4 regions of the Rhodopseudomonas sp. WA056 genome follow, and region 4 is predicted to be linked to each of the others. Evidence: predicted binding sites of a transcription regulator. Region 4 holds the regulator's gene; each other region holds the start of a gene.
What was found. Region 4 encodes PhoB, which activates phosphate uptake and scavenging genes when phosphate is short. Its sites were predicted from a motif close to TGTCATNNANCTGTCAT; they were not measured.

Region 1 (8,056 bases), on a different contig from region 4:
ATGACCCCCGAGACGGTGGGGGTGAAGGGTACTTCGCTGGTGATGGGCAAGCACTCCGGCCGCGCCGGCCTGATCCACAAGTTGGAAGAGCTCGGCTACAAATTGTCGCGGAACCAGATCGAGGACGTGTTCGTGCGGTTCAAGGCTTTGGCCGACCGCAAGAAGGACGTCTACGACGAGGACATCGAGGCCTTGGTCGACGAAGAGATGACGCTCGGCCAGGACCAGATCAAGCTGAAGTCGCTGACCGTCATCGCCGGCACCCACGGCCCGCAGCGCGCCACCATGAAGCTCGACGTCGACGGTGCGATCCGGATCGAGGAAGCCGAAGGCAACGGCCCGGTGGACGCGGTGTTCAACTGCATCAAGGCGTTGGTACCGCACGACGCCAAGCTGGAACTGTATCAGGTCCATGCCGTCACCGAGGGCACCGACGCGCAGGCGGAAGTCTCGGTGCGGCTGAGCCACGAGGGCCGCTCGATGACCGCACGCGCCGCCGATCCGGATACCCTGGTGGCGTCGGCGAAGGCGTATCTGGGGGCGCTCAATAAGATCGTCGCGAAGCGTCAGCGCAGCTCGCGCGAGGAGACGCCGGCGGTGGCCGTGGCCGGCTGATTGTGTGAAATGGTCGCACAACCGGACGCGCGACCCACAACTTTTCGAATGTGACAAACAGGGCGGTGCCGTTGTGCACCGCCCTTTCTTTCGCGTTGCAGCAGTTGTTGACGGCACCCCTGCGAAGGGGCAATAGCCTTTCGTAGTGCTTCTCTGTATTGGTGCGGCTGGTAATCGAATGGGCGGGAACGCGGGTGCGTTCCTCACAAGGAATCGGGAGAAAACATGCGAAAATCCATTCTAGCACTCGCGTCGATCGCCGTGTTCGGGCTGGTGGGACCGGCCGCAGCGCAGTCGCCGATCGTCATCAAATTCAGCCATGTAGTAGCTCCCAACACTCCGAAGGGCTTGGCCGCGGAGAAGTTCAAGGAGCTGGCCGAGAAGTACACCGACGGCAAGGTCAAGGTCGAAGTCTACCCGAACTCGCAGTTGTTCGGCGACGCCAAGGAGATGGAAGCGGTCGCGCTCGGCGACGTGCAGTTCATCGCGCCGTCGCTGTCGAAGTTCGACAAGTTCACCAAGAAGATCCAGTTGTTCGATCTGCCGTTCCTGTTCGACGACATCGCAGCGGTTGATCGCTTCCAGGCGGGGCCGGCCGGCCAGGAGCTGTTGAAGTCGATGGAGGCCAAGAACTTCCTCGGCCTCGCTTACTGGCACAACGGCATGAAGCAGATCTCGGCGAACAAGCCGCTGCTGGTGCCGGAAGACGCCAAGGGCCTCAAGTTCCGCATTCAGGCGTCCGACATTCTCGCCGCGCAGTTCCAGCAGCTCGGCGCCGTGCCGCAGAAGCTCGCGTTCTCGGAAGTGTATCAGGCGCTGCAGGTCGGCACCGTCGACGGCCAGGAGAACACCTGGTCGAACATCTACTCGCAGAAGTTCCACGAAGTGCAGAAGGACATCAGCGAGTCCAACCACGGCGTGATCGACTACATGGTCGTCGTCAATGCCAAGTGGTGGAACGGCCTGTCCAAGGAGATGCAGGGCCAGTTGAAGAAGGCGATGGACGAGGCCACCAAGGTCAACAACGACGTCGCCAACAAGCTCAACGAGGAAGCCAAGCAGAAGATCGAGGCCTCCGGCGTGAGCAAGGTGCATCAGTTGACTCCCGAGCAGCGCAAGCAGTGGGTCAACGCGATGAAGCCGGTCTGGGCCAAGTTCGAAGGCGCCATCGGCAAGGATCTGATCGACGCGGCGGTCGCATCCAACCAAACGAAAACCAACTAGTCGAACGGTCGGCCGCGGTGATCCGCGGCCGACCTCGTCTCGGCTGACATAGGGGGCGCGCGGTGACGCTGCGGAAGATCTTCCACCGCGTCGAGGAGGGGCTTATCGCCTTCATCCTCGGCGCGATGACTTTGTTGACCTTCGTGCAGGTCGTGCTGCGCTACGGTTTCAATTCCGGTTTCATCTGGGCGATGGAGGCGAGCTTCTACATGTTCGCCTGGCTGGTGATGATCGGCATCGCCTATTGCGTGCGGGTTCGCGCCCATATCGGCGTCGACGCCCTGGTCAACCAGTTGCCTCCCACGCCGCGCCGGTTGGTCGGACTGCTGGTGGTGGCGTTGGCCCTGCTTTACGCCGGGCTGATGATCTACGGCTCCTACGAATACGTGTACCGGCTGTTCATCATCGACGTCGAGGCCGAGGACATTCCGGTCGCGCGCTGGATCCTGTCGCTGTGCCTGCCGATAGGATTCATCTTGCTGGCGGTCCGGCTGATCGAAATGGGCTGGCGCATCGTCACCGGCCGCTCCGGCGGCTACGAACTCGCCGACGAGGCGCGCGAAGCGGTTCACCACGTGCAACATCATCCCGAACTCGACGCCACGACGGTGCAGCGATGAACACCATCTTTCTGTTCGCCTCGCTGTTCAGCTTTCTCCTCATCGGCATGCCGATCGCGATCTCGCTCGGCCTGTCCTCGATTCTCACGATCCTGCTGTTCCAGAACGACAGTCTGGCGTCGCTGTCGCTGAAATTCTTCCAGACCACCGAACAGTTCACCCTGCTGGCGATCCCGTTCTTCATCCTTGCCGGCAACTTCCTCACCACCGGCGGCGTCGCCAAGCGAATGATCAATTTCGCGATCGCGGCGGTCGGGCATCTGCCCGGCGGTCTGGCGATCGCCTCGGTGCTCGCCTGTATGCTGTTCGCGGCGGTGTCCGGCTCGTCGCCGGCAACCGTGGTGGCGATCGGCTCGATCGTGATCGCCGGCATGGTGCGGGTGGGCTACTCTCAGGCTTTCGCCACCGGCGTGATCGTCAATGCCGGCACGCTCGGCATCCTGATTCCGCCTTCGATCGTGATGGTGGTGTTCGCCGCGGCGACCGAGTCGTCGGTCGGCCGGCTGTTCGTCGCGGGCGTGATTCCCGGCCTGCTGCTCGGTCTCGCCCTGATGGTGGCGATCTATGTCGCCGCGCGGATCAAGAAGCTGCCGCGACAGCCGAAGGTGCCGTGGCGCGAGCGGCTGACGCTGTTCCGCGAGGCGCTTTGGGGCCTGATGCTGATCTTCATCGTGATGGGCGGCATCTACGGCGGCGTGTTCACGCCGACCGAAGCTGCCGCGGTGGCGGCGGTCTATGCCTTCATCGCCGCCGTCTTCATCTACCGCGATCTCAGGATCGTCGACGTGCCGCAGGTGCTGCTCGACTCCGGGCGGGTGTCGGTGATGCTGATGTTCATCATCTGCAACGCCTTCCTGTTCGGCCACGTGCTGACCACGGCGCAGATTCCGCAGGACATCGCCCGGCTGATTATTGATGCGCAGCTTCAGCCCTGGCACTTCCTGCTGATCGTCAACATCATCCTGCTGGTCGCCGGCAACTTCATGGACCCGACGGCGATCGTGCTGATCACCGCCCCGATCCTGTTCCCCACGGCGATGCAGCTCGGGATCGACCCGATCCATCTCGGCATCGTTTATGTCGTGAACATGGAGATCGGGCTGGTGACGCCGCCTGTGGGACTCAACCTGTTCGTGGCGTCCGGTATCACCGGAATGCCTCTGATGCAGGTGGTGCGGGCCGCGCTGCCGTGGCTGATGGTGCTGCTCAGCTTCCTGATCCTGATCACTTACGTCCCGATCATCTCGACGTTCCTGCCGGATTTGTTGTTCGGTCCAGCGCTGAAATGATCTAGTCGATCGCCGATCGCGCGATGGTCTCGAAAGCGGCCGGGTTACCGAAAGGTAATCCGGCCGTTTCTGTCCAAACCTTAAGTTGCACCCCGGCCTGCGCCGAACGATCCTTGCGGCACCTTTTCGAAGGAGGTTGCCATGAAGAAGGTTCTGCTCGCCGGCGTCGCCGCGCTGGTGTTCGCCGGCTCGACTGCCGCCTACGCCGATCACCGTGGCTGGTTCGGGCACGGCCGGCACGCATTCAGCGCTCAGGATCGCAGCGCGTTCGCCGATGCCAAGATCGCTGCGGTGAAGGCCGGGCTTCAGCTCACGCCGGATCAGGAGAGGCTGTGGCCGCCGGTCGAGGCCGCGGTGAAGGACATGGTCAAGCTGCGGATCGACCGCGCCGAGGCGCGGATGAAGGCGCGCAACGACGACCGCGATCCGCGCGACGTCGATCCGGTGGCGCGGCTGCGCGACCGCGCCGAGCAGATGGCCGCCACCGCCGCCGCGATGAAGAAAGTCGCCGACGCCGCCGACCCGCTGTACAAGTCGCTCGACGACGGCCAGAAGCGCCGGCTGCGGGTGCTCACCCGCATGGAGGGCGGCGGCTTCGGTTGGCACCACCATGGTCACGGCTTCATGCATCGCGACCGGGACGGCGACGACGATCGCGGCCCGCGCTGGGAGCGCGGCGGCCGCGGTCCGATGATGGATCGCCGCGGCCCGATGGACGATGGCGACGGCCCCAGCCGGCTCTAGGACGGACTGCAGGATTGACATCCGGCGCGCCGCTGCGCGCGCCGGATGCTCTCTTCGCAGGTCGGTGACGGCATTGTCCCTGCGACCGGCCATGCGCCTGCGGCGCAGCGCCAGCCGAGCGCCGGAAACGCTCGCCGTGGCCTGTCTTGACATCGGCGAGGCGGGGAGGCGCCGCAGCGCGCACCCGGGCCGCCTTCGGGCGCTCAAAACCCGCTGAAACCGCAGCTATTTTCGTCCGCCGAATATTCTCGTCACAGAACCGAAAAAAGTCGTCCGCATTGCTGGACATCCCGGGTGGGCTTTGCTAAACGACGCCGTCCCCGCAAGGGACCCAGCCGAAACGGCTGCGGGCGCATAGCTCAGTTGGTAGAGCAGCTGACTCTTAATCAGCGGGTCCTAGGTTCGAGCCCTAGTGCGCCCACCAAGCCCACCCTTAAGACGAGACATAGCAATCAAAGGGTCGGTTTAGGTGGTGTCCGCCGCAATCTTCAGTGCGAGCCGGTTTCTCAATCTCTTTCGATGCTCAGCGAATACGGCTTGACGCGTGTCGCGGATATGCTCGCCCCCGTGGGGCTCGTGCGATTTACTTGGTCGTCGTGGTGGCCATGGGACCGGCTGATTAGTCCGCAGGCCCATCGTCCGCATTGCGAGGCCTTGAACTCGCACCAGAAGTCCAATGGGTCGATCCAATCTGAAGCTTTCGCCGTTGGCTGTTGCGGCCGGCCTCGCGCCATCCTGCGCGTCTAAGGTTCACGTCACCACACTGTCACACAACCCGGCGAGAGAGTGTCGGCGATTCACGTGGGCACCCTCATGGACTATTTCAGGCGTTTCACCTTCCTGTTCTCGGCCCCCACCTTCGAGGCGGATGATCTCGAGGGCATCCGGTTCAACCAGATCGTCGCCGAGATCGAGCGGTCCGGCTTCGAGATCGTCAAGGCGCGCAAGCTCGAAGATGCCGAGATCGCGGTGCAGACTGACGCTGCCATCGGCTGCATGGTGGTCGACTGGGGCAAGAAGGGACTCGAGGGCAAGACCGCCGCGCTGATCAACCTGATGCGCCGACGCGGTCTCGATTTTCCGATCGTGCTGCTGATCCGCCGCAAGCGGTTCGAGGAAGTGCCGGTCGAGGTGCTGGATTTCATCGACGGCTACGTCTTCCTGTCCGAGGAGACACCGACCTTCATCGCCCGCAACCTGATCAGCCGGCTGAAGCAATATGCCGACACGCTGAAGACGCCGTTCTTCGGCGCGCTGGTCGACTATGCGGAGGAGGGCAACCAGCTCTGGACCTGTCCCGGCCATAACGGCGGCATGTTCTACAGCCGCAGCCCGATCGGCCGGGTGTTCATCGAGCATCTCGGCGAGGCGGTGTTTCGCGACGACCTCGACAATTCGGTACTCGACCTCGGCGATCTGCTGACACACGAGGGGCCGGCGCTGCGCGCGCAGAAGGAAGCCGCGCAGATCTTCGGCGCCGAGAAGACGTACTTCGTGCTCAACGGCACCTCGACCTCCAACAAGGTCGCGCTCGGTGCGCTCGTCACCGACGGCGACCTCGTCCTGTTCGATCGCAACAACCACAAGGCGGCGCATCACGGCGCGCTGATGATGGCCGGCGGGATTCCGGTCTACATACCCACCGTGCGCAATGCATGGGGCCTGATCGGACCGATGGCATGGGGCGCGCTGGACGAAGACGCGCTACGCGAACGCATCCGCAGCCATCCGCTGGTCAAGGACCCGGAAGCGTGGCGCAGGCCGCGTCCGTTCCGGGTCGCGGTGGTCGAGCAGTGCACCTATGACGGCACCATCCACAGCGCCGAGATGATCCTGCGCCGCATCGGACATCTGTGCGACTACATCCTGTTCGACGAAGCCTGGGCCGGCTTCATGAAGTTTCATCCGCTGTATGCGGGCCGTTTCGCGATGGGGCTCGCTAATCTCGGCGAGGACGCGCCCGGCATCATCGCGACACAGTCGACCCACAAGCAGCTCGCCAGTTTTTCGCAGGCGTCGCAGATCCACATCAAGGATCGCCACATCCGCGGCCAGAAGCGGCGGGTCGAGCATCGGCGCTTCAACGAGAGCTTCATGCAGCACGCCTCGACGTCGCCGTTCTATCCGCTGTTCGCTTCCCTCGATGTCGGCGCGCAGATGATGAAGGGCCGCTCCGGCGAGGTGCTGTGGGACGATACGATCCGGCTCGGCATCGAGCTGCGCAAGAAGATCCGCGCGGTGCGGCGCGAGTTCGAAGAGAAGGAGGCGAGGCCGGAGCGGCGCTGGTTCTTCGATCCGTTCGTGCCCGATCGGGTGACGATCGCCGACACTGCGCGCGAAGGCGCGGTGCACGACGTCGCATGGGAGGCGGTCAGCACCGATCAGCTCGCGACCCATCCGGCGTTCTGGCAGATCGCACCGGACGCGAGCTGGCACGGCTTCGCGAACATGACGCCAGGCTTCGTCATGACCGATCCGAACAAGCTGACGCTGCTGACGCCCGGCTTTGATCGCGCCACCGGCCGCTATGCCGGGCACGGCATTCCGGCGCCGGTGGTGGCGCAATATCTGCGCGAGAACCGCATCGTTCCGGAGAAGAACGATCTCAACTCGCTGCTGTTTCTGCTGACGCCCGGCGTCGAGGCGAGCAAGGCCGGCACGCTGATCAGCGGCTTGGTCGCTTTCAAGAAGCTGCACGACGACAATGCCCCGCTCGAAGAGGTGATCCCGGAGTTCTGCCGGCGCCGGCCGGCGCGCTATGCGGGCGTGCGGCTGCGCGATCTGTGCGGCCAGATGCATAGATTCTTCCGCGACGCCGATGTCAGCGGCCTGCAAGCCAAGCAGTTTCTGGCCGAACACCTGCCCGAGATCGCGATGTCGCCGCACGACGCGGCGCGCTGCCTGGTGCGCAACGACGTCGACTATCTGCCGATCAGCCGGATTGCGGGCCGGATCGCCACCACGCCGTTCGTGGTGTATCCGCCGGGGATCGCGACCATCGTGCCCGGCGAGCGGCTGAGCGAGCGGGCCAAGCCGATGCTCGATTACTTGCAGATGTTCGAGCGCAGCTTCAACGAATTCCCCGGCTTCGACGTCGAGATTCAGGGCGTCTATCGCGAGTTCGACGAAGCCGGCCGGGTGTGTCTCCACACTTACGTCGTGGCCGAATAGGCTCGTCCCGTTTTCGGAGTTGCCGTGGACAGCGCCTTGCCGATCCTGATCCGTTCGTCGCACGACGGCGATGTCGAGGCGATGCTCGACATCTATCGCTACTACATCCGTCGCGGGCTTGATGAAGGGATCGACGACAACGGCATGCCGCAGCCGGACGATCTGAAGGAACGGCGCAAGAACCTGCGCAACCGCCGCTTTCCGCATCTGGTGGCACTCCGTGGCGAGGCGGTGGCCGGCTATGCCTACGTCGTGCTGTTCCGCAAACGGCCGGCCTATCGCTACACCGTCAAGCATTCGATCTATGTGCACCCGGATCACCTTGGCTGCGGCATCGGCCGATTGTTGATGCACGAGCTGATCGATGCCTGCGCCGCCGCGGGATTCCGCCAG
Region 2 (8,056 bases), on a different contig from region 4:
TCGCAGCGCTGGCGGAGCGTGGATTGGTGCGCGCCGAGCGTGGCAGCGGCACTTTCGTGCGCAGCCGGCGGATCGCCTATCCGCTGCGCACCCGGACGCGGTTTTCCGAAATCATCAATGCGGGCGGCCGCGAGCCGCGCGGTCAATTGATCGCCGCGGAGCGCGAGCCGGCGACCGGCGCGCTGGCCGGCCAGCTCGATCTCGACATCGGTGCGCCGCTATTCCGGATCGAAGCACTGCGGTCGGCGGACGGCGTGCCGATCAGCCGCGGCACCACCTGGCTGTCGGCGGTGCGATTTCCCGACGCGCCCAAGGTGTTCGCCGCGAAACGCTCGATGACCAAGGTGCTGGCGCATTACGGCGTCAACGATTATCGGCGGCTGTCGACCCGGATCACCGCTTCGATCGTGGATGCGGCCGATGCTGCGCGGCTCGATCTGCCTGCCGGGCGCCCGGTGTTGGTCGTGGAGAGCATCGATGTCGCCGCCGACGGCACTCCGCTGCTGACTTCCCGTGCCCGCTTTGCGGCAGAGCGGGTCGAGTTCGTGATCGAGCCGGATTAGGGCCGCCCTGCGCTCACGTCATCGCCCGCGCAGGCGGGCGAACCAGTATTCCAGAGAGTTCGCGGCAGAGCACGGACGCTCTGGAATACTGGATCCTCCGCTTGCGCGGAGGATGACGGTTGAGAGTGCGATGATCGCCGCGCCTTAAGCGACCGCCTTTCGCCCAATGATCGCAAACCGCAGCTTGCTGGAGATCCAGTCGATCGCCGCCACGGTGACCAGGATCATCAGGATCAGGAACGACACCTTCTGCCATTCCAGCACCCGGATCTGCTCGGCGAGCTGCAACCCGATGCCGCCGGCGCCGACGATGCCGATGATGGTGGCGGAGCGGGTGTTGGATTCGAAGAAGTACAGCACCTGGCTGGCGAGGATCGGCACCACTTGCGGCAACATGCCGAAGCGGACGCTGTGCAGATGCGAACCGCCGGTCGCCTTGACGCCTTCGCTCGGCTTGTCGTCGGCGGCCTCGAAGGCTTCGGAGAACAGCTTGCCGAAATTGCCGAAGTCCGAGCACATCACCGCCAGAATGCCGGCGAACGGGCCGAGACCGACGACGCCGACCCAGATCAGCGCCCAGATCAGGGTGTCGATGCCGCGCACCGCGTCGAGCAGGCGGCGTGTCAGCAATTGCAGCGGACGGATGCGTAGCACGTTGCGGGCCGCCAGGAACGATACCGGAAACGCCAGCAGCGCGCCGCCGAGCGTGCCGAGAAACGCGATTGCCAGGGTTTCGCCCATCGCATGCAGATAGATTTGGGCGAGCTGCCACGACCCCGGATCCGGCGGCAGCATCAGGCCGAGAAATTCGATCAGCCGTCCAGTGCCGCTGAACAGCCGGTCGAACGGGATCTCGAGCCGGATCAGGCCGAATAGGAAGATGGCTGCAGCCAAAGTCAGGCCGCCGATCAGCTTTCCGCGCCTGACCCAGTCGGCGCGGAACTGTTCGGGGAAGCGGGCGACGATGCCGGCCTCGTCGCCGAAGCTCAGGGTGCGGCGGGCGGTACTCATCGTCGCTCCTGACCGATCAGGCGGCGGCGCACGCCTTCGGTGAAATAGTCGATCGCCATCACGGTGACAATGATCAGCAGCAGGATGGCGCTGACGTCGCTGTAGTAGAACTTGCGCACCGCCTCGATCAAATCCTGGCCGATGCCGCCGGCGCCGACGAAGCCCATCACGGCGGCGCCGCGGACGTTAACCTCGAACCGCAGCAGCGCGTAGCTGACGAAGTTCGACAGCACCTGCGGCACGACCGCGAACCGCACCATCTCGAGCCAGTCGCCGCCGGACGACACCACGCCTTCCAGCGGCCTGTCGTCGATGTTCTCGACCACCTCGGCGAACAGCTTGCCGAGTGCGCCGGTGGTGTGGATCGCGATGGCCAGCACGCCCGGCAGCGGGCCGAGCCCGAACGCCAGCACGAACAGCAGCGCGAACACGATCTCCGGCACGGTGCGGCAGAATTCGAGGAAGCGGCGGGTGACGAACACCAGCGTCCGCGACCGCACCAGATTGGCCGAGGCGAGAAAGCACAGCGCGAAGCCGGCGATCGCGCCGAGCAGCGTGCCCACATAGGCGATCAGGATGGTGTCGAGCAACAGCCCGGTCCAGCGCTTGATGCCCCAGAACCAGTCGGAAAGGTCCGCCCACAGCGTGGCCAACGCCAATTTCGGCGTGATCGAGATGAAATACGACGGAAACCGCCAGAAATTCTCGGCGAACTTCTTCGGATCGACCTCGCCCATCCAGGCCGCTGCGGCGATCGCGGCGATCAGGATCGCGCCGCCCAGCGCCAGCCGCCGCCGCTTCGCCGCCACCGCCGCGTCGTAGTGATCGGCGAGGGCGCGGAGCTGGGGCTCGGGAAGTTCTGTGACGGCTGCCTGCATTCGATTGTCCGACATGACGACGTGGGCGGCCGTTAGGTCGCCCACGTCCGATGAGGTGCGGTGATGGATCAGGACTTCGACTTGCGCAGGCTGTCGACGAACTTGATCAGCTCGACGACCGGCTCGTAGTCCTTGTGGCTGGTCGCGGCGTAGGGCAGGGCCTTGCCTTCATAGATCTTGTTGAAGGCTTCCGGATCGTTGGTGGCGAGATCGAGCACTGCCTTGCGGATCGCCGCCTTGAGGTCGTCCGGCAGGTCCGACAGATACGCCATCGGCGAGTTCACGATCAGGTCCGACTTCAGGATGATGCGGAAGTCGGCGGCCTTGGCCATGCCCTTGCGATCCATCCGGAGCAGGTTGCTCTCGTCCTCGGTGTTCCACCAGTTGAATGCCGCGTCGCAAGTTCCCTGCGCGACGCCGATCACCGCGTTCTCGTGGCTGCCGGCGTAGATCACCTTGGCGAAGAACTTGTCGGGATCGATCGACATCTTGTTCATCATGAAGCGCGGCACGTTGTTGCCGGAGGTCGAATTCGGATCGACCAGGCAGAGGTTCTTGCCCTTGAGATCTTCGATCTTCTGGTAGGGCGAGTCCTTCTTCACATACAGCACCGAGTGATAGCCCTTGGAGCCGTCGCCGTTGACCTCGATCGCGAACGGCTCGACCTTGGCGCCGACCAGATAGGCGCGGGCGTAGGACGCCGGCCCGTACATGCCGATGTGGATGTTGCCGGCGCGCTGACCTTCGATCACCGCGGCGTAGTCGTTGGCGATGCGGAGCTTCACCGGAACGCCGAGCTGCTTGGTGAGGTAGTCGGTCAGCGGGGTCCAGCGGGTGGTGGTGCCCGAGGCGTTCTCGTCCGGGATCTTGCCGAACACCAGCTCGGGATATTTCGCTTTCCAGTCCTGCGCCGGCGCGGCGTGCGCAGTGAACGCCAGCGCGGCAGCGGCGGCGACGAGGGTACGGAGCTTGATCATGACGGTTCCTGTCTCTTCAAGTCGATGAACGGTCGGAACACGGCAACCGCGCGCGGGCGAGCCGCGGGCGGTGCCGGATCGGGAAGACGGCGAACGATTGCCGTCGGAATCAGGCCACGGCGACGCTCGCCAATGCGGGCGCGGGAAGGCCGTGCGGCACGTGCGGCGCGGCCCCGAGCACTTCGTCGGCTTCGAGGTCGTAGAGTTCTCGGGCGATCTGGTCGGTGAGCGCGGCCGGCGCGCCGTCGAACACCACCCGCCCCGAGGCCATGCCGATCAGCCGGTCGCAATAGCTGCGGGCGAGATCGAGCGAGTGCAGATTGCACAGTACGGTGATGCCGAAGTGCTTGTTGATGCGCAGCAGCGCGTCCATCACGATCTTGGTATTGCGCGGATCGAGCGAGGCGATCGGCTCGTCGGCGAGCACGATATCGGGCTGCTGCACCAGCGCACGGGCGATCGCGACGCGCTGCTGCTGACCGCCGGAGAGCTGGTCGGCGCGCTGCGCCGCATAGGACGCCATATCGAACTGATCGAGCGCCGAGATCGCGAGCGCGCGATCCTGCTCAGGCCACATCTGCACCAGCGAGCGCCACGACGGCACTTCGGACAGCCGGCCCATCAGCACATTGGTCAGCACGTCGAGACGGCCGATCAGGTTGAACTGCTGAAAGATCATCGCCGAGCGTGCGCGCCATTGCCGCAATTCGCGGCCCTGCAGCGCGGTCACATCGACGCCTTCGAACAGGATGCGGCCTTCGGAGGGCTCCGCCAGCCGGTTCAGCATTCGCAGCAAGGTCGATTTGCCGGCGCCGGAGCGGCCGATCACCCCGACGAAACTGCCGCGCTCGACCGAAAATGACGCGTCGTCGACCGCGGCTTTGCTGCCGAAACGGCAGGTCAGACCTTCAACTACCAGCATGCGCTGCTCCCGAAACAGGTTCGGGGGAATCGCTACCGCCGTTGTTTTGCAGCCGTGTGACAGAGCGTGTAGTTCTGCCGCCACATCAAGGTGTTCGCTCCGTCATCGATGCGTCACGATGACGTCATGAACGGCGTCGATGACAGGCCGCACACCCAATCACCGCTCGTGAGAATCCCACCCATGGCCGCGAAATTGCTATCGGTCGCGCCGACCGTCGATCCGACCGCCAAGCTGCACGACGTCACGCTCGGCGCCTATTGCGAAGTCGGTGCCCGCACCATTCTGAACGAAGTGGCGATTGGCGACTACTCCTACGTCGTCAACGACTCGCAGATCACCTACACCGGCATCGGCAAGTTCTGTTCGATCGCGGCCATGACCCGGATCAACCCCGGCAATCACCCGATGCAGCGCGCCACGCAGGCGCACTTCACCTACCGGGCCAGCACCTATTTCGAGGGCGAGAGCGACGACGCCGAGTTCTTCGCCTGGCGGCGGTCGCATCACGTCGAGATCGGCCATGACGTCTGGATCGGTCACGGCGCCGTCGTGCTGCCGGGCCGCAACATCGGTACCGGTGCGGTGGTTGCGGCAGGCGCGATCGTCACCCGGGACGTGCCGGCCTACACCATCGTGGCCGGCAATCCGGCGCGGCCGATCCGCCGCCGCTTCTCCGAGGCGGTGGCCGAGCGGCTGGTCGCGCTGGCGTGGTGGGACTGGAGCCACGACGCGCTGCGCAATGCACTGCCGGACTTCCGGAAACTGTCAGTGGAAGACTTCCTCGACAAATATGAAGCCACGGCCATGACGCAACGGGCGGCGGGCCGGGAGCCGGCAGCAGAACAGCAGGTGACGGGATGAGCGAGATCGCGATCGAAGGCGGCCGGACGCTTATTGGCGACGAGATTGCCGAGGCTTCGCTGCAGATCGCCGGCGGCGCCATCGCGGCGGTCGGCTCCACCAGCGGCAACGCCGCGATCCGGATCGATGCGCGCGGCCTGCTGGTGCTGTCCGGTATCGTCGATCTGCACGGCGATGCGTTCGAGCGGCAGATGATGCCGCGGCCCGGCGTCGACTTTCCGATCGACGTGGCGCTGATCGACAGCGACCGCCAAGCGATCGCCAACGGTCTGACCACGGTGTTTCACGCCGTCACCTGGTCGTGGGAGCCCGGCCTGCGCAGCGCCGATAACGCCCGGCGGATGCTCGACGCGATCGATCTGACCAAGCCGCGACTGTCGGCCGACACCCGCATCCATCTGCGCCACGAGACCTTCAATCTCGATGCAGTCGACGAGATCGCGCAGTGGATCGGCGACCGCCGCATCGACCTGTTCGCTTTCAACGATCACATGGATTCGACGCTGGCCAATCTCGCCAAGCCGCAGAAGCGCAACCGGATGGTCGAGCGCACCGGCCTCAGCGACGAGGCATTCGACCGGCTCGTCGAGCGTATCGCGGCGCGCGGCGACGAAGTGCCGCAGGCCAATCGGCGTCTCGCCGTCATCGCGCGCGAGGTGTCGATGCCGATGCTGTCGCACGACGACGATACTCCGGCGATGCGGCAGGGCTATCGTGATCTCGGCGTCGGCATCGCCGAATTTCCCACCACCGAGGAGACCGCGCGCGACGCAGCGCTGCACGGCGACTTCATCGTGTTCGGCTCGCCGAACGTGGTGCGCGGCGGCAGCCATACCGGCTGGACCAAGGCGGCCGACATGATCGCCAAGGGACTGTGCTCGGTCCTGGCCTCCGACTACTACTATCCGGCGCCGCTGCTCGCCGCGTTCCGCCTGGTGCATGACGGCATCCTGCCGCTGGAACAGGCCTGGAAGCTGATCTCGGAAAATCCTGCGCGCGCCGCCGGGCTCGCCGAGCGCGGCACGATCGCGAGCGGCCAGCGCGCCGACGTGCTGCTGGTCGACGATCGCGTCGCGCTGCGGCCGCGAATCGTCGCGGTGATCGCCGGCGGCCGGCTGGTGCATGTCGACGATCCGGAGCGGTTCGTGATCACGCGCAAACTGCCGCACCCGGCTGGCGTCGCCGCATGATCTGACGCTATCATCATTGCCGATGTCGAATTTTCCACGCTACGCGATTTACTATCTGCCTGCCGCGGGCAGCGCTCTGGCGCAGTTCGGGGCGGCGATGCTCGGTTACGATGTCGTCTCCGGCGAGGACGTGCCGTTCGCTGCGCCGACAGCGGCGATCGCGGACTGGCGAGACGTCACCGCAGACCCGAGGGGCTACGGCTTTCACGCCACCCTGAAGGCGCCGTTCGGGTTGATCGGTGGCCGCAGCGAGAGCGAATTGCTGTGGGCCTGTGCGACCTTCGCCGAAACGCCGCGGGCGATTCCGCAGATCGGCCCGGTGATCAGGTCGATCGGTGGGTTCATCGCGCTGGTGCCGGAAGCGCCGTCCGAGTCGCTGCAGCAGCTCGCGGCCGATTGCGTTCGCGACTTCGATGAATTTCGGGCGCCGCTGTCGGCGGAGGATCGCGCCCGGCGCAAGCCGGAACGGCTGACGCCTGCGCAGGTCGGGTATCTCGACCGATGGGGCTATCCCTATGTGATGGACGAGTTCCGGTTTCACATGACGCTGACCGGTTCGCTCGATCCGGCCCGCCACGACGAATTGCTGGCGCTGCTGCGCGAGCAGTTCGCGGCGACCGGCATCGACCGCATCGCGATCAATCGGATCGCGGTGCTGCGCCAGGACGCGCGCGGGGCGCGGTTCAAGAGCATTGCGCAGTTCGAACTGCGCAGCGCCGACTATTAGCCGCCGACTATTCGCCGCCGAGGATTGAGCCGAGCCAGTCGCTGACCGCCTCCGGCATCGCGGTGACCCGGCCCGGCCACGGACCGGTGGCGAAGCCGACATGACCGCCTTGCTCGGGCTGCCACAGCGTCACCATCGCGCCGGCTTCGTCCGGGGTCGGCAGCGAGGCGGCCGGCACGAACGGATCGTTGCGCGCGTTCGCCACCAGCGCCGGGATCTTGATCGTGTGCAGATGCGGCTTGGAGGAGGCGCGGGTCCAGTAGTCGTCGACGCCGGCGAAGCCGTGCAGCGGCGCAGTGAAGGCGTCGTCGAATTCCCGCAAGGTCGTGGCACGCTGAACCCGTTCGCGATCGAACAGTCCGGGGTGCTGCTGCCATTTCGCCAGCGCGTTCGGAATCATCGTGCGCAGGAAATGCCGGGTGTAGATCAGTCGGTTGACGCCGCTGTCGATCGCAGCGCCGGCGGCCACGAGATCCAGCGGGGCTGAGACCGCCGCCACTGCGCGCGCGATCTCAGCGGCGCCGCTGCCGGCTTCTTCGGCCCAGCGCAGCAGCGCGTTGCCGCCGAGCGAGACCCCGGCGGCAAGCACCGGTGCATCGGCGCGGTCACGAATTCGCGCCAGCAGCCAGCCGACCTCCTGGAAATCGCCGGAGTGATACGAGCGCGGCGCCAGATTGAGTTCGCCCGAGCAGCCGCGAAAGTGCGGGATCGATAGCCGCCAGCCGCGCGCCAGAGCGCCCTGCGTAAACGCGATCGCGTAGCGGCTCGTCGACGATCCTTCGAGGCCGTGAAACAGCACCAGCCACGGCGCATGATCGGGCCCCGGCAGATGATCGATGTCGATGAAGTCGCCGTCGGGCGCCCGCCAGCGTTCGCGGACGAGTTTGATGGCTTGCGAGGCCCGCGGCTGCGCGAACAGCGTCG
Region 3 (8,056 bases), on a different contig from region 4:
ACGCCCGGCGTCTCTGCCGGCGCCGGTTCGACGCGCAGCGGTTCGACGCGCGCGGCGGATCCGGCGTCGGCCAGAACCTGACGGACCAGCTCGCGGGTGTTGAGGTCATCGACCGGAATGCTGTCGGGCCAGCGTAGGCTGCGTTCTGCGGCGGGCTCCAGACGCGATGCCCGCTCCTGAGCCGGGCTGTCAGTCGGGACTCGAACGCGCGGCGCAGTCTCGGCCGCGAAAGCCTCGCGTCTCGCCGCGCCGCGCCGCGGCATGATCAGGTTGCGGACGTCGATCTCGCTGGTCTCGTACTCCGGCTCGCCGAAGTCACGGCCGCCATAGTCGCGCACCGCGTAATCGCGGGCGACGAATTGAGGCGGCGCGCGCCGGGCGGCTGCGCGCCGTGGCCGTTCGTCGTAGCGATCGTAGTCGTGGCGCCGGGCGAACTCGCGGCGATCGACGTCGCGATGCTCGAAATCGTCGTAGCCGTGATCGTAGTCGTCGCGGCCAGCATAGTGGCGCCATTCATAGGACCGGCGACCGTCACGGTGCCGCAGGTCGTCGTGCTCGGCATAGTCTTGACGGGATGCGTATTCGCGCGGCGCCGGGCCGTGGGCCTCGAAATCCCGTGGTCGCTCTGCCGGCCGCTGCGGTTCCGCCGCGCGGACCGGCTCGGGGGCGGCTGGTTGCGGCGCCGGTGGTTCGGCCGCAGCGGGCCGAGGCTGGGGTTGCGCGATCGAAACCGGCTCCAGCGTCATGGCGGGCAGGGTGATGGCGGCCATCGCGGGCGCCGGATCTGGCTTCGGTGCTTCGTCCTCGAGATCTTCGTTGTTCTCGATCCGCTGCCGGGCACGTTCGACCTCCGCCTGAATCTTGGCGGCGTAGACGCTGGGCGGCGAGAAGAAGATCTTGGCAACCACCGGCACGATTTCCAGGAAGATGATGAAGAACCGTGTCATCCACGAGAACAGCGTCATGGTGGCGCCGTCACGCGGATCGTTCTTCAGCTCCTGATACGCGGCGATGCGGGTCAGCGGATCGAATTTGTCTTTCTTATCCTGGAAGTAGGAGTCCGCCATCACCTTCTTGCGGAAGTCGGCGACGCTCGCCGCCTTGTCGGTCTCGAACTGCTTGAGGTCGGCACGGGCGACATCGATCCGTTGTTGCAGCGCATCGGCCCGCGCCTTGATCGCGGCGCGCTCCTGCTCGCGCGCGGCGAGCGCGTCGGCAGTGATCTTGGCCTGCACTGCGCGCAGGTCATCGCGGCGGGCGTGGAGCTGAGGAATTTCGGCCTCGCGCTCGGCGCGCTGGGCGAGGAACGCCTGACGCTGTTTCTTGGCGAATTCGTAGCGGGGGCCCACGCCGGGCCGCCCGGAATTGTTCGGAGCGGCTTTCAATCCGAACTCTTCGGCATTCATGTCGGCGGTGTAGCGCTGGATCGTTTTGTCGATCTCGGCGATGTCGGCGCGGATCCCGGCCTCGCGGTCGGCGACCGACTTGATCTGCTTCTCGATGTCCTCGGTGCGGGCCTGGGTACTCGGCTCCGGCTTCGGCTGCTCGGTGAGGGCGTCGCGGTGGAGTGCCTCGAGCTGCTCGATGTCGGCGAGCCGGCGTTTCGCCTCGGCGTTCAGACCGGCTTCAAAATTGGCGATCTTGTCGTAGATCGGCTGGTTTGCGGCGACCCGGTCAGCCTCGATCTTCTCGTTGATGGTGGAGGAGAAGATCGCCAGCTCCAGAAACATCGCGATCACCCAGGCCAGACCGAACGACAGCGCCAGCCGGATGCCGACTCGGACGAAGCGCCAGGCGGTCTGCTTGGCTTCGGCGCGCGATTGGATCGGCGCGTTGTTCCACAGCGTGCCCTGATAGAACCAGTCCGACTGGCACAGCGCGCGGTCGAACATCAGCACCGTCAGCGCGATCACCGTCGAGACCAGCAGCCGGGTCCAGATATTGTCGATCATGTAGCCGGTGGCGTGAAACGACACACCGAGCACGACGATGAAGGACAGGCAGAGCGACGCGCCGAGATGGGCGGCCCACAATTTGTCGGAGGCCGGACAGCTCTGAAGGGTCTTGCGATCGACGCCAGCGATGATGCCAAGAACGCGTTGAATCATGGCCGCCCAGTTCTGCGGTGACATGCGCCGCGGTTTGGTGGTGACAGGTCGGCCGAGTCTAACAGAGCGTAAACAAATTCAATACGAGTCGAGCTTCCTGCACCGCGTCAGCAGGCTCCGGTGCGGTCTCAGAAATCGCTGCTAAGTGCAGGTGATCGATTGCGAAGTTGCTGATCTCCTGGGCCCGATAGAGGGCCGGTGCAGTCCTCATTATTTTGTCGTGACCGCGGGTTCCGATGGGGGCGTCCATTCCTCGATTACCACTCTGTATCGACGACGCACGGCTCGATTTCGCTTCATCGGGTTGAAGTGATTCGCGAGCGGCCGGGGTGTGGAGGCGACGCCGGCATGGTCCGGCAGGCCGAAGGAGTTGCGAATTCTGTGGACGAGACGAGGCCGGGACGGCGTCGCCTCCCGGCTGGCCCGTTGTTCGGAGCGTTGCGGCGCGGCGGTTGCCGGGACCGTGCGGAATGGACGGTTGCCTGTCCGCCCCTGAAGTGATTTATGACGGCCGTGTGACGCGTCGGGGCGCCCCGTTTCGGACGGGTGTGCCTTTGGAATTCGTGTCACGTCAACCGGATAGCTCCCGATGCTACGATACTTTCGAGCCTTTCTGCCCAAGGAAGAGAGGTTCTTCGACCTGTTCGCCCAGCATACCAATACCGTGGTGCAGGGGGCTCAGGCGCTGCAGGACATGCTGCGCGGCGGCGACGAAACCCTGGTGCACTGCCAGCGCGTCAGCCATTTCGAATCGGAGGCCGACAGCATCACCCGCGAGGTGCTGACCGCGGTGCGCCGGACCTTCATCACCCCGTTCGACCGCGTCGACATCAAGAACCTGATCACCTCGATGGACGACGCCATCGACCAGATGCAGCAGACCGCGAAGGCGGTGATGCTGTTCGAGGTTCGGGAATTCGAGCCGCCGATGCGCGAGATCGGGTCGCTATTGGTCGAAAGCGCCAATCTGGTCGGTCGCGCGGTGCCGCTGATGCAATCGATCGGGCCGAACCTGCAGATGCTGACGGCGATGACCGAGGAGATCACCAAGCTGGAAGGCCGGGTCGACGATCTCCACGACATCGGGCTGAAGGAGCTGTTCCTCAAGCACCGCAACGCCAACACCATGGATTACATCGTCGGCGCCGAGATCTACGACCATCTGGAGAAGGTCGCCGACCGTTTCGACGACGTCGCCAACGAGATCAATTCCATCGTCATCGAGCAGGTCTAGGGCAGGGGCCGCACGTGGACGCATCGCTCGGGCTGCCCATCCTGGTCGGGTTGATCGCCGTCGCGCTGCTGTTCGATTTCTTGAACGGCCTGCACGACGCCGCCAACTCGATCGCCACCATCGTCTCGACCCGGGTGCTGCGGCCGCATTACGCGGTGTTCTGGGCGGCGTTCTTCAATTTCATCGCCTTCATGGTGTTCGGCCTGCACGTCGCCAACACCATCGGAACCGGTATCATCGAACCCGATGTGATCGACGCCGCGGTGATCTTCGCGGCGCTGACCGGGGCGATCGTCTGGAACCTGGTGACCTGGGGGCTCGGTATCCCGTCCAGCTCGTCGCACGCGCTGATCGGCGGCCTGCTCGGCGCCGGCCTCGCCAAGGCCGGGCTGTCGGCCGCGGTGTGGAGCGGGCTGACCAAGGCGCTGCTGGCGATCGTGCTGTCGCCGCTGGTCGGCTTTCTGCTGGCGCTGGTGCTGGTCGCGATCGTGTCGTGGGCGTCGGTGCGCTCGACGCCATTTGCCGTCGACCGTGCCTTCCGCATCCTGCAATTCGCCTCCGCGTCGCTGTACTCGCTCGGCCACGGCGGCAATGACGCGCAGAAGACCATGGGCATCATCGCTGTGCTGCTCTACTCGCAAGGCTATCTCGGCAGCGAGTTCTCGGTGCCGTTCTGGGTGGTGCTGTCGTGCCAGGCGGCGATGGCGCTCGGCACCCTGATGGGCGGCTGGCGGATCGTCCGCACCATGGGCCTGCGCATCACCAAGCTGACGCCGATGCAGGGCTTCTGCGCTGAAACCGGCGGCGCCGCGACGCTGTTCACCGCGACCTTCCTCGGCGTGCCGGTGTCGACCACCCACACCATCACCGGCGCGATCGTCGGCGTCGGCGCGGCGCGACGGATGTCGGCGGTGCGCTGGAACGTGGCGAGTTCGATCGTCTACGCCTGGGTCATCACCATCCCGGCCTCGGCGATCGTGGCGGCGGCAGCATATTGGGCGACCAAACTGCTGCCGACGTTCTGAGGCGCTGTTTCGTCATTGCGGACGAACTTGTCGGCGTCAGCCGACCAGCTTGAGCCCGACGATGCCGGCGACGATCAGGCCGATGCAGGACAGGCGGGCAACGGTGGCCGGATCGCCGAACAGCATGATGCCGAGCGCCGCGGTGCCGACCGCGCCGATGCCGCTCCAGATCGCGTAAGCGGTGCCGATCGGCAGCGTCTTGAGAGCAAGCCCGAGCAGCGCGACGCTGGCGACCATCGCCGACACGGTCAGCGCCGTCGGCACCAGCCGGGTAAAGCCTTCGGTGTATTTCAGGCCGAGCGCCCAGCCGATCTCCATCAGGCCGGCGACGAACAGATAGAACCAGGCCATGGCGGCCTCCTTGCGCACGTCCGGGCAATTTTGATGAGGCCATCCAGCGGGATGGCGCGCCGGCGCAATGCGCGGTCTTCGAGGAGGCCGGGTCGTCCCGGCCGAAAAGGTGATTTTGAGGTCGTCCTCGAACCCCTATATGAGGGACGCCGCTGCGCCGCGCAACTGCGGGCGCGGCGACCCGCCGGAAGCCCTTGATCGCGCCGGCTTTCCCTGCCACAGGCTGACGCATGTCCGACACCGCTGTTCCGGCCGACGCGCCGTCCTCGACCCCGTCTTCGCTCGCCCATGAAGTGGCGCGGCGGCGCACCTTTGCGATCATTTCGCATCCTGACGCCGGCAAGACCACGCTGACCGAGAAGCTGCTGCTGTTCGGCGGCGCGATCAATCTTGCCGGCCAGGTCAAGGCCAAGGGCGAGCGCCGCAACACCCGCTCGGACTGGATGAAGATCGAGCGCGACCGCGGCATCTCGGTGGTCACCTCGGTGATGACCTTCGAGTTCGACGGCCTGGTGTTCAACCTGCTCGACACCCCGGGCCACGAGGACTTCTCGGAAGACACCTACCGGACGCTGACCGCGGTCGACTCCGCCGTGATGGTGATCGACGCCGCCAAGGGCATCGAGGCGCGCACCCGGAAGCTGTTCGAGGTCTGCCGGCTGCGCGACATTCCGATCATCACCTTCATCAACAAGATGGACCGCGAGACCCGCGACATCTTCGATCTGCTCGACGAAATCGAGAAGACGCTGGCGCTCGACACCACCCCGATGACCTGGCCGGTCGGGCGTGGCCGCGACTTCCTCGGCACCTACGACGTGCTCGACGGCGGCGTGCGCCTGCTCGAAGGCGGCGGCGCCAAGACCGGCGCGGCCGAGCAGATCACCATCGAGGAACTCGGCAAGCGCCATCCCAATCTCGACGTCGCCGCCGTCAAGGAGGAGCTCGAGCTCGCCACCGAAGCCTGCAAGCCGTTCGATCTCGAGGCGTTTCGCGAGGGCCACCTGACGCCGGTGTATTTCGGCTCGGCGCTGCGCAATTTCGGCGTCGGCGATTTGCTGCAGGGGCTCGGCCGCTACGCGCCGCCGCCGCGCGCGCAGGAGAGCAATGCCCGCAAGATCGCCGCCGACGAGCCGAAGATGAGCGCCTTCGTGTTCAAGATCCAGGCCAACATGGATCCGAACCACCGCGACCGCATCGCGTTCGCCCGGCTGTGCTCCGGCAAGCTGACCCGCGGCATGAAGGCCAAGCTGGTGCGCACCGGCAAGGCGATGCCGCTGTCGAGTCCGCAGTTCTTCTTCGCCCAGGATCGCTCGGTGGCCGACGAAGCCTTTGCCGGCGACGTCGTCGGCATTCCCAACCACGGTAGCTTGCGGATCGGCGATACGCTGACCGAGGGCGAGGACGTCACCTTCGTCGGCGTGCCTTCCTTCGCGCCGGAAATCGTCCGCCGCGTCCGGCTCACCGACGCGATGAAGGCCAAGAAGCTGAAAGAGGCGCTGCAGCAGATGTCGGAAGAGGGCGTCGTGCAGGTGTTCCGCCCGCGCGACGGTGCTCCGGCGCTGGTCGGCGTCGTCGGCCCGCTGCAGCTCGACGTGCTCAAGGCCCGGCTCGCCGCCGAGTATCAGCTCCCGGTCGATTTCGAAGTCTCCGAATTCCAGCTCGCACGCTGGATCTCCTCCGACGACCGCAAGAAGCTCGAGACCTTCATCGCCAACAACGGCTCGTCGATCGCCGACGACGTCGACGGCGATCCGGTGTACCTCGCCAAGAACGAATTCTATCTCGGCTACACCCGCGACCGCGCCGAGGGCATCGTGTTCTCGGAAATCAAGGACGTGAAGAAGACGGGGTGAGGCGGATCGCGTTCCTCCCCCCCGATCGTCATCCCCGCGCAGGCGGGGATCCAGTATCGCAGCGCGACCGAGATGAGCATCGGACTCTGCATCGAGCGCCCTGGGCTACTGGATCGTCCGGACAAGCCGGACGATGACAGCGGAATGCGGGGCGAGCGCTGTGCGTCACAGCAATATTCCGCTCGAGCTGCGACGTCCGCTTCACATGTCAAACAGCCACAAATCCACGTCCTCGCGGCGCAATGCGCCCGAGCTTTGCCCGAAGAGCCGCCCCGAAGTGAGGGGCGGTGGCGCGCCGCAAGACGCGGCGTTGGTAGTGTCGCGATCCGGCCTTCGCCCGCGCGAGCGGCGAAGATCGCGAACCGCGCGTCGCCTTGCGGCGCGCCACCCCGGCGGTTTTTGGCTGAAGGACCGCTCTTCCGGGACCGAGCGAGCTTGCGGGCTTTCCCCGGCCTCTACTCGACCCGTCCAGCCTCTGAAGCGGCGGCCGCTCGTAGTAGCGGCGGACGGTGACCCTCAGCCTCCCGGACGCGTGGGTGCGAGCCACGACGCGCAGGACGCCGTATCCCGCTCCGCCTCGCAAGCGCCCTCGAGAAGCGCCCCTCGCGAACGAGATGAATAGGAATATAATCTATTTCGGCGGGGGCGTCAATCCGGTCGTGCGGATCTGGCGGACCTTGACGATCGAAGAAAACGACGCGAGCGAGCTGCACGATCGGCACCTGTCAGGTAATGACCCAAAGTGGACCTCCCTTGGTTCTGGAGCTTTGCGGGCCGCTTCGCTGGACCTACAATCCGTGCTAAAATGTCACACATGGAATACGAACCAACTAGGTCGGAGTTAGAGCGCCTTCGTTCGATTATCGAATGGCTGCCTCAAGGCTACGATGAATGCGAACTGATCCGTGATGCCGACGGGCGACCGATTGACTACTTCATTTTTGAGACGAATGCGTCGTTCGAGCGGCTGCTTGGATTGAGCCGCGACGAAGTCAGAGGCAAGCGCGTCACTGAAATCATTTCCAATTTGGAAGCGTGGTGGCCGACCGAGATCGGCAAAATCGTCGATGGTGGCAGGCCTGGACGACTTGAACACGAAGTGGCGTCGTTTGACCGTTTATACGGTGACGATCTATCCTCGCGGTAAAGATCGCTTCGCGGCGTTGTTTGATGACATAACGGAGCGGAGGCGCGCTGAGATCGCTCTGCGGGAAAGCCATGAGCGGCAGAGTTTCCTTCTCAAGCTCAGCGACGAGTTGCGGCCTTTGATCGACGCCGACGAGATCCAGCGCGTCGCTGCTCGTCTGGCAGGTGAGCATTGGAGAATGGCCAACGCGAACTACGCTCGCATCGAAATCCGACATGGCGTTCCGTATGCCATCGTCCGACAGAGTTACGCCGCAGAGGGGCGGGAGTCTGTGGACGGTGACTACCCGCTCGCCGATTTTCCCGGCTTCACCAAGAGGATGCTCTCGGGTGAGA
Region 4 (6,850 bases):
GAGGGCGTGCCGGTGCTCGGCGACATCTTCGCGGGACCGCCGTCCTATCTCAGCCTGTTCAACGCCTCGCTGATCCTGGCCATCATGGTGTTGCCGTTCATCACCGCGATCTCGGTCGACGTGTTCAAGACCGTGCCGCCGGTGCTGAAAGAGGCCGCCTACGGCGTCGGCTGCACCACCTGGGAAGTCGTGCGCAGCGTCGTGATCCCCTACACCCGGGTCGGCGTGATCGGCGGCATCATGCTGGCGCTCGGCCGCGCGCTCGGCGAGACCATGGCGGTCACCTTCATTATCGGAAACTCGTTCAGGATCACCGGATCGATCTTCTCGCCCGGCACCACGATCTCGGCGGCGATCGCCTCGGAATTCGCCGAAAGCGACGGTTTGCATCAGTCCGGCCTGATCCTGCTCGGCCTGCTGCTGTTCATCCTCACTTTCATGGTGCTGGCTGCGGCGCGGCTGTTGCTGATGCGTCTCGAAATGAAGGCGGGAAAGTAAATGTCCCTCAACGCGCACAACAATCCGATCTATGTCCGCCGGCATCGCAGCGACGTGGTCGTCAAGGTGCTGTGCTCCATCGCCGCCGTGTTCGGCGTCACCTGGCTGGCGCTGATCCTGTTCACGCTGTTCTGGAATGGCCTCGCCGGTCTCGATCTCGGCGTGTTCACCAAGAGCACGCCGCCTCCCGGGTCGACCGACGGCGGCCTGCTCAACGCCATCGTCGGCTCCGTGATCATGACGGTGCTCGGCGTGGGCATCGGTGCGCCGCTCGGCCTGTTCGCCGGCACCTACCTGGCCGAATACGGCAAGTACGACAAGCTGACCTCGGTGATCCGTTTCATCAACGACATCCTGCTCAGCGCGCCGTCGATCATCATCGGCTTGTTCATCTACGGCGCGGTGGTGGTGACGATGGGGCGATTCTCCGCGCTCGCCGGTGCGCTGGCGCTCGCGGTGATCGTGATTCCGGTGGTGGTGCGTACCACCGAGGACATGCTGCTGCTGGTTCCGAGTTCGCTTCGCGAAGCGGCGTCCGCGCTCGGGCTGCCGCGCTCGCTGGTGATCCGCCGGATCGCCTATCGGGCCGCGCGCGCCGGTCTGATCACCGGCATTCTGCTCGCCACCGCGCGCGTCGCCGGTGAAACCGCGCCGCTGCTGTTCACCGCGCTCAGCAACCAGTTCTTCAGCCTGGACCTCAGCCGCACGATGGCCAACCTGCCGGTGACCATCAACAACTTCGTGCAGAGCCCCTACGACTACTGGAAGCAGCTCGCCTGGACCGGCGCGCTGCTGATCACCCTGACCGTTCTCGCCCTCAACATCGGCGCGCGTATCATCGGCGCGGAGAGGACCCCGAAATGACCGAGATCTCGATCGCGACCAATGTTCCCTCAGCGGCGATGCCGCCGATCGGCGCCCAGCCGGACGGTCCGCCCAAGATGACCGTGCGGGATCTGAATTTCTACTACGGCCAGAACCACGCGCTGAAGCACATCAATCTCGCGCTCGCCGCCAACCGGGTCACCGCCTTCATCGGCCCGTCGGGTTGCGGCAAGTCGACGTTGCTGCGGATCTTCAACCGGATGTACGATCTGTATCCGGGCCAGCGGGCCGACGGCCAGGTGCTGCTCGACAACACCAACATCCTCGACCCCAAGCTCGATCTCAATCTGCTGCGCGCCCGGGTCGGCATGGTGTTCCAGAAGCCGACGCCGTTCCCGATGACGATCTACGACAACATCGCGTTCGGCGTCCGTCTGTACGAGAAGATCTCCAAGTCGGAGATGGACGGCCGGGTCGAGAAGGCGCTGCGCGGCGCCGCGCTGTGGAACGAGGTCAAGGACAAGCTCAGCGCCTCCGGCCTCAGCCTGTCGGGCGGTCAGCAGCAGCGGCTGTGCATCGCCCGGACCATCGCGGTGCGGCCCGAAGTGATCCTGTTCGACGAGCCGTGCTCGGCGCTCGACCCGATCTCGACCGCCAAGATCGAGGAACTGATCGACGAGCTCAAGGAGCAGTACACGATCGCGATCGTCACTCACAACATGCAGCAGGCGGCCCGCGTGTCGGAATCGACCGCCTTCATGTATCTCGGGGAACTGATCGAGTTCGGGCCGACCAACAAGATCTTCACCTCGCCGAACGATCGGCGCACCCAGGATTACATCACCGGCCGGTTCGGCTGACGCCGCGGGCGAGGAGAACGGACATGGGATTCGAGCACACCACCAAGGCGTTCGACGGCGATTTGCAGGAGTTGACGCGGTTGGTCGCCGAAATGGGCGGCCTCGCCGAACGCCAGATCGTCGACTCGGTCGACGCGTTGATTAGGCGCGACGTCGCGCTGGCCTCGCGCGTGGTTGCGGCCGATGCCGAGATCGACCAGATGCAGCGCAGCATCGAAGAGCGCGCGGTGCTCACGATCGCCCGGCGGCAGCCGATGGCGATCGACCTGCGCGAGATCGTCGGGGCGATGCGGGTCGCGACCGATCTGGAGCGGATCGGCGATCTGTCGAAGAACATCGCCAAGCGCGTCAATGCCATCGACAGCGACTTTCATCCGCTGAAGCTGATCCGCGGACTGGAGCACATGACCGATCTGGTGCAGTCGCAGGTCAAGGCGGTGCTCGACGCCTACACGGCCCACGATCTGCCGGCCGCGATGGTGGTGTGGAACGGTGACGAGGAAGTCGACGCGATCTGCACCTCGCTGTTCCGCGAGCTGCTCACCTACATGATGGAAGATCCGCGCAACATCTCGTTCTGCATCCATCTGATGTTCTGCGCCAAGAACATCGAGCGGATCGGCGATCACGCCACCAACATTGCTGAGACGGTATTCTACATGATCGAGGGGCAGCAGATCATGGACAAGCGCCCCAAGGGCGACACGACGACCTTCGCGAACGCGACGCCGGGCAACTGACGTCGATCCCGCCGCCGGCTCCCGGGCCGCCGGCGGTGCACGAACCGGGACGAGGACTAAGACGAGGACGACGATGGCTGCGCGCATTCTGGTGGTCGAAGACGAGGAAGCGCTGACGACGCTGCTGCGATACAATCTGGAATCCGAAGGTTACGAGGTCGAGGCGGTGGCGCGGGGCGACGACGCCGACACTCGGATGAAAGAGCGAATTCCCGATCTGGTGGTGCTGGACTGGATGCTGCCGGGCCTGTCCGGCATCGAGCTGTGTCGCCGGCTGCGGGCCCGCCCGGAAACCAAGCAACTGCCGATCATCATGCTGACGGCGCGCGGCGAAGAAAGCGAACGCGTCCGCGGGCTCGCGACCGGTGCCGACGACTACATCGTCAAGCCGTTCTCGGTGCCGGAACTGTTGGCGCGGGTGAAGGGTTTGCTGCGCCGGGCGGCGCCGGAGCGGCTCGCCACCGTGCTGGCCTACGGCGATCTCGAACTCGACCGCGACAAGCGCCGGGTGGCGCGTTCCGGCCGGCCGATCGATCTCGGACCGACCGAATATCGGCTGCTCGAGTTCTTCCTCGAACATCCCGGCCGGGTATTCAGCCGCGAGCAACTGCTCGACGGCGTGTGGGGCCGCGACATCTACATCGACGAGCGCACTGTCGACGTCCACATCGGGCGCCTGCGCAAGCTGCTGAATATCGGCCGCGAACAGGATCCGATCCGCACCGTCCGCGGCGCCGGCTACGCCCTCGACGACCGCTTCGCCAAGGTGGAAGGCAGCCCATCGTAGTTGTTAGCAGGTTTGCGACGGAGGGTGGGTAAGGCGAAGCTTGCCCACCAAATCCCTCGTTTCAAACAGCGCTGACCGCGAACGTGATCTTGTGACCCGTGGGCACGACGCTACGCGCCCTTGCCGACCCGACCGCTTTTGCGATCGTTCAGCCGCGGCCTCAGCCCAACATCGCAGCATCACCCTCCGCGAAAGCGGAGGATCCAGTCTTGCAGTGAGTTGGGTGGGAAGTAACGGACGCTCTGGCATACTGGGGCGCCCGCTTTTGCGAGCGATCACAGTTTGGCAGGGTGTCGCGGCCCTGCGCTGCGCGAGCGCGGTTCGCCGCGGCGTTGGGCCGGCGGCGTCAGTCTAGCGGGTGGTCTTCGGCGCTTGGCGGCGGCGGTCGCCGACCGGCTGATAGGCGATGCGCGAGTGATGCGCGCAGTACGGCAGACCCGGCAGTGACTTGCCGCCGCAGAAGAAGAATTCGGGGCTCGACGGATCGCCGACCGGCCAGTGGCAGGTGGCTTCGTTGAGTTCCAGCAGCGACAGCCGCTGGTTCATTGGTACCACGTTGTCGAACGCGATCGGATCGGGCTCGGCCTCGACCTCGAAGGCGTGCGCCAAAGCGGTGTTGCCGCGCGCGACCGGGCGCGTGACCCTCATCATCTGCTGCACAGGGCGGGCCTTGCGCTGCCGCGGCGCCGCCGAGGTCGGGCTCTTGGCCCGGCCCGACAGGCCGAGGCGGTGGACCTTGCCGATCACGGCATTGCGGGTGACGTTACCCAGCTCAGCGGCAATTTGACTCGCCGACAGCCCGCCCTCCCACAATTTCTTCAACTGCTCGACGCGCTCGTCGGTCCAGGTCAATGCCGTCATAGTTCTATCCCTTCCTGCCAGCGGGCGCCGAGACTGGGGCGCGGAACCGCGGCTGTGAGGTCGTCAAAATCTCTGCTGTCAGAATCCCTTAGCGCTCGCCGGACGACCCCTGCCGCCCCGGCGTTACGCCTCGTTCGAGAACACGAAATGGATTACAAACCGCGCACGAGATGTCGTACCCGACAGGCAAAAGGCTACAATATGCCGTGACTCGGGCGCAAGAGTCCGACCCGGTGCGTCCACACCTTCTCCTGTGAGTGAGTCCGCGAAGCCACAACAAACAGCAGCGCTGATGCTTTCCGGCAGCACTTCGTCGAAGCTCCGTGTTGACAGTGAGTTCGACGCTTCTAGAATAATCCCACGTGCCGCCTGGAAAGGCGGCACGTTTCGTTTCCGGGGTACGTTGTCCCAGACTGCGTTCGTGTCATGCGCGTGACGCGTCCGGCCGGCGGCCCGTTTTTTCCGATCGGATCGGCCATGTCTCAGAGCGCTGCAACGTCCCATCTCCTCCCGGTTTTCGCCAGAGCGGATGTCGCGTTCGAGCGCGGCGAAGGTGTCTGGCTGCACGGGACCGACGGTGAGCGCTACCTGGATTTCACCAGCGGCGTCGCGGTCAACGCGCTCGGTCATTGCCATCCGCATCTGGTCGAAGCCTTGCAGCAGCAGGCGACCAGGCTGTGGCACATGTCCAACCTGTTCAAGAGCCCGGACGGCGAACGGCTGGCGGCGCGGCTGTGCGAGCAGAGCTTTGCCGACATGGTGTTCTTCTGCAATTCGGGCGCCGAGGCGGTGGAGTGCGCGCTGAAGATGGCGCGGCACTATCACTTCTCCAACGGCGCGCCCGAGCGCACCCGGGTGATTACTTTCGAAGGCGCGTTCCACGGCCGCACCCTCGGCACCCTCGCCGCCACCGGCGCAGCCAAGTACCTGGAGGGTTATGGCCCCCCGCTCGAAGGCTTCGATCAGCTCCCGCTCGGCGATCTCGACGCGGTGAAGGCTGCGATCGGCCCGCACACCGCGGCGATCCTGATCGAGCCGTTGCAGGGCGAGGGCGGCGTGCGCTCGCCCGAGCCGTCGTTCTTCCGCGCCTTGCGCGAGCTGTGCGACGCCCATGGCCTGCTGCTGATTTTCGACGAGGTGCAGACCGGGATGGGCCGCACCGGCGAGCTGTTCGCTCACGATCGGTTCGGCGTCGCGCCCGATATCATGGCGCTGGCGAAAGCGCTCGGCGGCGGCTTTCCGATCGGCGCCTGCCTGTCGACCGCGGAAGCCGCCAGGGGCATGGCGCCGGGCGCGCACGGCTCGACCTTCGGCGGCAATCCGCTGGCGGTCGCCGTCGCCAATGCGGTGCTCGACGTGATGCTGCAGCCGGGCTTCTTCGACGACGTCAAACGATCCTCGCTGCTGCTGAAGCAGAAGCTCGCCGGAGTGGTCGACCGCCATCCGCAAGTCCTCAGCGAGGTGCGCGGCGAGGGGCTGCTGCTCGGCCTCAAGGCGGTGGTGCCGTCGCCGGAGCTGATCGCGGCGCTGCGGGCCGAAAAACTGCTCACCGTCGGGGCCGGCGACAACGTGGTGCGGCTGCTGCCGCCGCTGATCGTCAGCGAGGCCGAGATCGACGAGGCGATCGGGCGGCTGGAGCGCGCCTGCGTCGTGCTTGCCGGTCAAGCGGCGCAGAAGGAGGCGGTGTGATGAGCAGCGCCATCAAGACGCCGCGGCACTTTCTCGACCTCACCGAGCTGCCGACCTCTGAGCTGCGCAGCATGCTGGCCGCCGCCGTCGCCATGAAGGCGAAGCGCAAGGCCAATGCCGAAGCCGACAAGCCGCTCGCCGGCAAGACCCTGGCGATGATCTTCGACAAGCCGTCGACCCGCACCCGGGTGTCGTTCGACGTCGGCATGCGCCAGCTCGGCGGCGAGTCGATCATGCTCACCGGTCAGGAGATGCAGCTCGGCCGCGGCGAGACCATCGCCGACACCGCGCGGGTGCTGTCGCGCTTCGTCGACATCATCATGATCCGCATCCTCAATCACGAGGCGCTGCTGGAGCTCGCCGCCAACGCCACCGTGCCGGTGATCAACGGCCTGACCCGCAAGTCGCATCCGTGCCAGGTGATGGCCGACGTGATGACGTTCGAGGAGCATCGCGGCCCGATCAAGGGCCGCACCATCGCCTGGACCGGCGACGACAACAACGTGCTGGCGTCGTTCGCGCATGCCGCGGCGTGCTTCGACTTCAAGCTCAACGTCGCCACCCCTCCGCAGCTCGCGCCCAACAAGGCG

Region 1: a site for PhoB is predicted at 5,246-5,262, ahead of DU475_RS08430 (Orn/Lys/Arg family decarboxylase). Genes of this name have one in related genera too.
Region 2: a site for PhoB is predicted at 4,452-4,468, ahead of phnC (phosphonate ABC transporter ATP-binding protein). Genes of this name have one in related genera too.
Region 3: a site for PhoB is predicted at 2,613-2,629, ahead of DU475_RS20110 (DUF47 domain-containing protein). Genes of this name have one in related genera too.

Annotation. Positions count from the first base shown of each region.
Region 1 covers NZ_QPFS01000029.1:26,683-34,738, reverse strand. Annotated here, with positions in the region: gene DU475_RS08460 (2-isopropylmalate synthase) at 1-615, shown strand, start outside; gene DU475_RS08455 (TRAP transporter substrate-binding protein) at 841-1,839, shown strand; gene DU475_RS08450 (TRAP transporter small permease) at 1,902-2,459, shown strand; gene DU475_RS08445 (TRAP transporter large permease) at 2,456-3,748, shown strand; gene DU475_RS08440 (Spy/CpxP family protein refolding chaperone) at 3,890-4,492, shown strand; tRNA gene DU475_RS08435 (tRNA-Lys) at 4,841-4,916, shown strand; gene DU475_RS08430 (Orn/Lys/Arg family decarboxylase) at 5,306-7,663, shown strand; gene DU475_RS08425 (GNAT family N-acetyltransferase) at 7,745-8,056, shown strand, end outside.
Region 2 covers NZ_QPFS01000116.1:3,703-11,758, reverse strand. Annotated here, with positions in the region: gene phnF (phosphonate metabolism transcriptional regulator PhnF) at 1-563, shown strand, start outside; gene phnE (phosphonate ABC transporter, permease protein PhnE) at 708-1,574, opposite strand; gene phnE (phosphonate ABC transporter, permease protein PhnE) at 1,571-2,452, opposite strand; gene phnD (phosphonate ABC transporter substrate-binding protein) at 2,521-3,429, opposite strand; gene phnC (phosphonate ABC transporter ATP-binding protein) at 3,539-4,351, opposite strand; gene DU475_RS19115 (transferase hexapeptide repeat family protein) at 4,535-5,215, shown strand; gene DU475_RS19110 (alpha-D-ribose 1-methylphosphonate 5-triphosphate diphosphatase) at 5,212-6,405, shown strand; gene DU475_RS19105 (DUF1045 domain-containing protein) at 6,428-7,132, shown strand; gene DU475_RS19100 (YheT family hydrolase) at 7,140-8,056, opposite strand, start outside.
Region 3 covers NZ_QPFS01000131.1:361-8,416, forward strand. Annotated here, with positions in the region: partial or broken gene DU475_RS20105 (DUF4407 domain-containing protein) at 1-2,132, opposite strand, end outside; gene DU475_RS20110 (DUF47 domain-containing protein) at 2,698-3,342, shown strand; gene DU475_RS20115 (inorganic phosphate transporter) at 3,357-4,367, shown strand; gene sugE (quaternary ammonium compound efflux SMR transporter SugE) at 4,404-4,718, opposite strand; gene DU475_RS20125 (peptide chain release factor 3) at 4,949-6,574, shown strand; gene DU475_RS20130 (PAS domain-containing protein) at 7,389-7,721, shown strand; gene DU475_RS20135 (GAF domain-containing protein) at 7,684-8,056, shown strand, end outside.
Region 4 covers NZ_QPFS01000173.1:576-7,425, reverse strand. Annotated here, with positions in the region: partial or broken gene pstC (phosphate ABC transporter permease subunit PstC) at 1-498, shown strand, start outside; gene pstA (phosphate ABC transporter permease PstA) at 499-1,362, shown strand; gene pstB (phosphate ABC transporter ATP-binding protein PstB) at 1,359-2,183, shown strand; gene phoU (phosphate signaling complex protein PhoU) at 2,207-2,923, shown strand; gene phoB (phosphate regulon transcriptional regulator PhoB) at 2,997-3,710, shown strand; gene DU475_RS22265 (GcrA family cell cycle regulator) at 4,062-4,571, opposite strand; gene DU475_RS22260 (aspartate aminotransferase family protein) at 5,049-6,260, shown strand; gene argF (ornithine carbamoyltransferase) at 6,260-6,850, shown strand, end outside.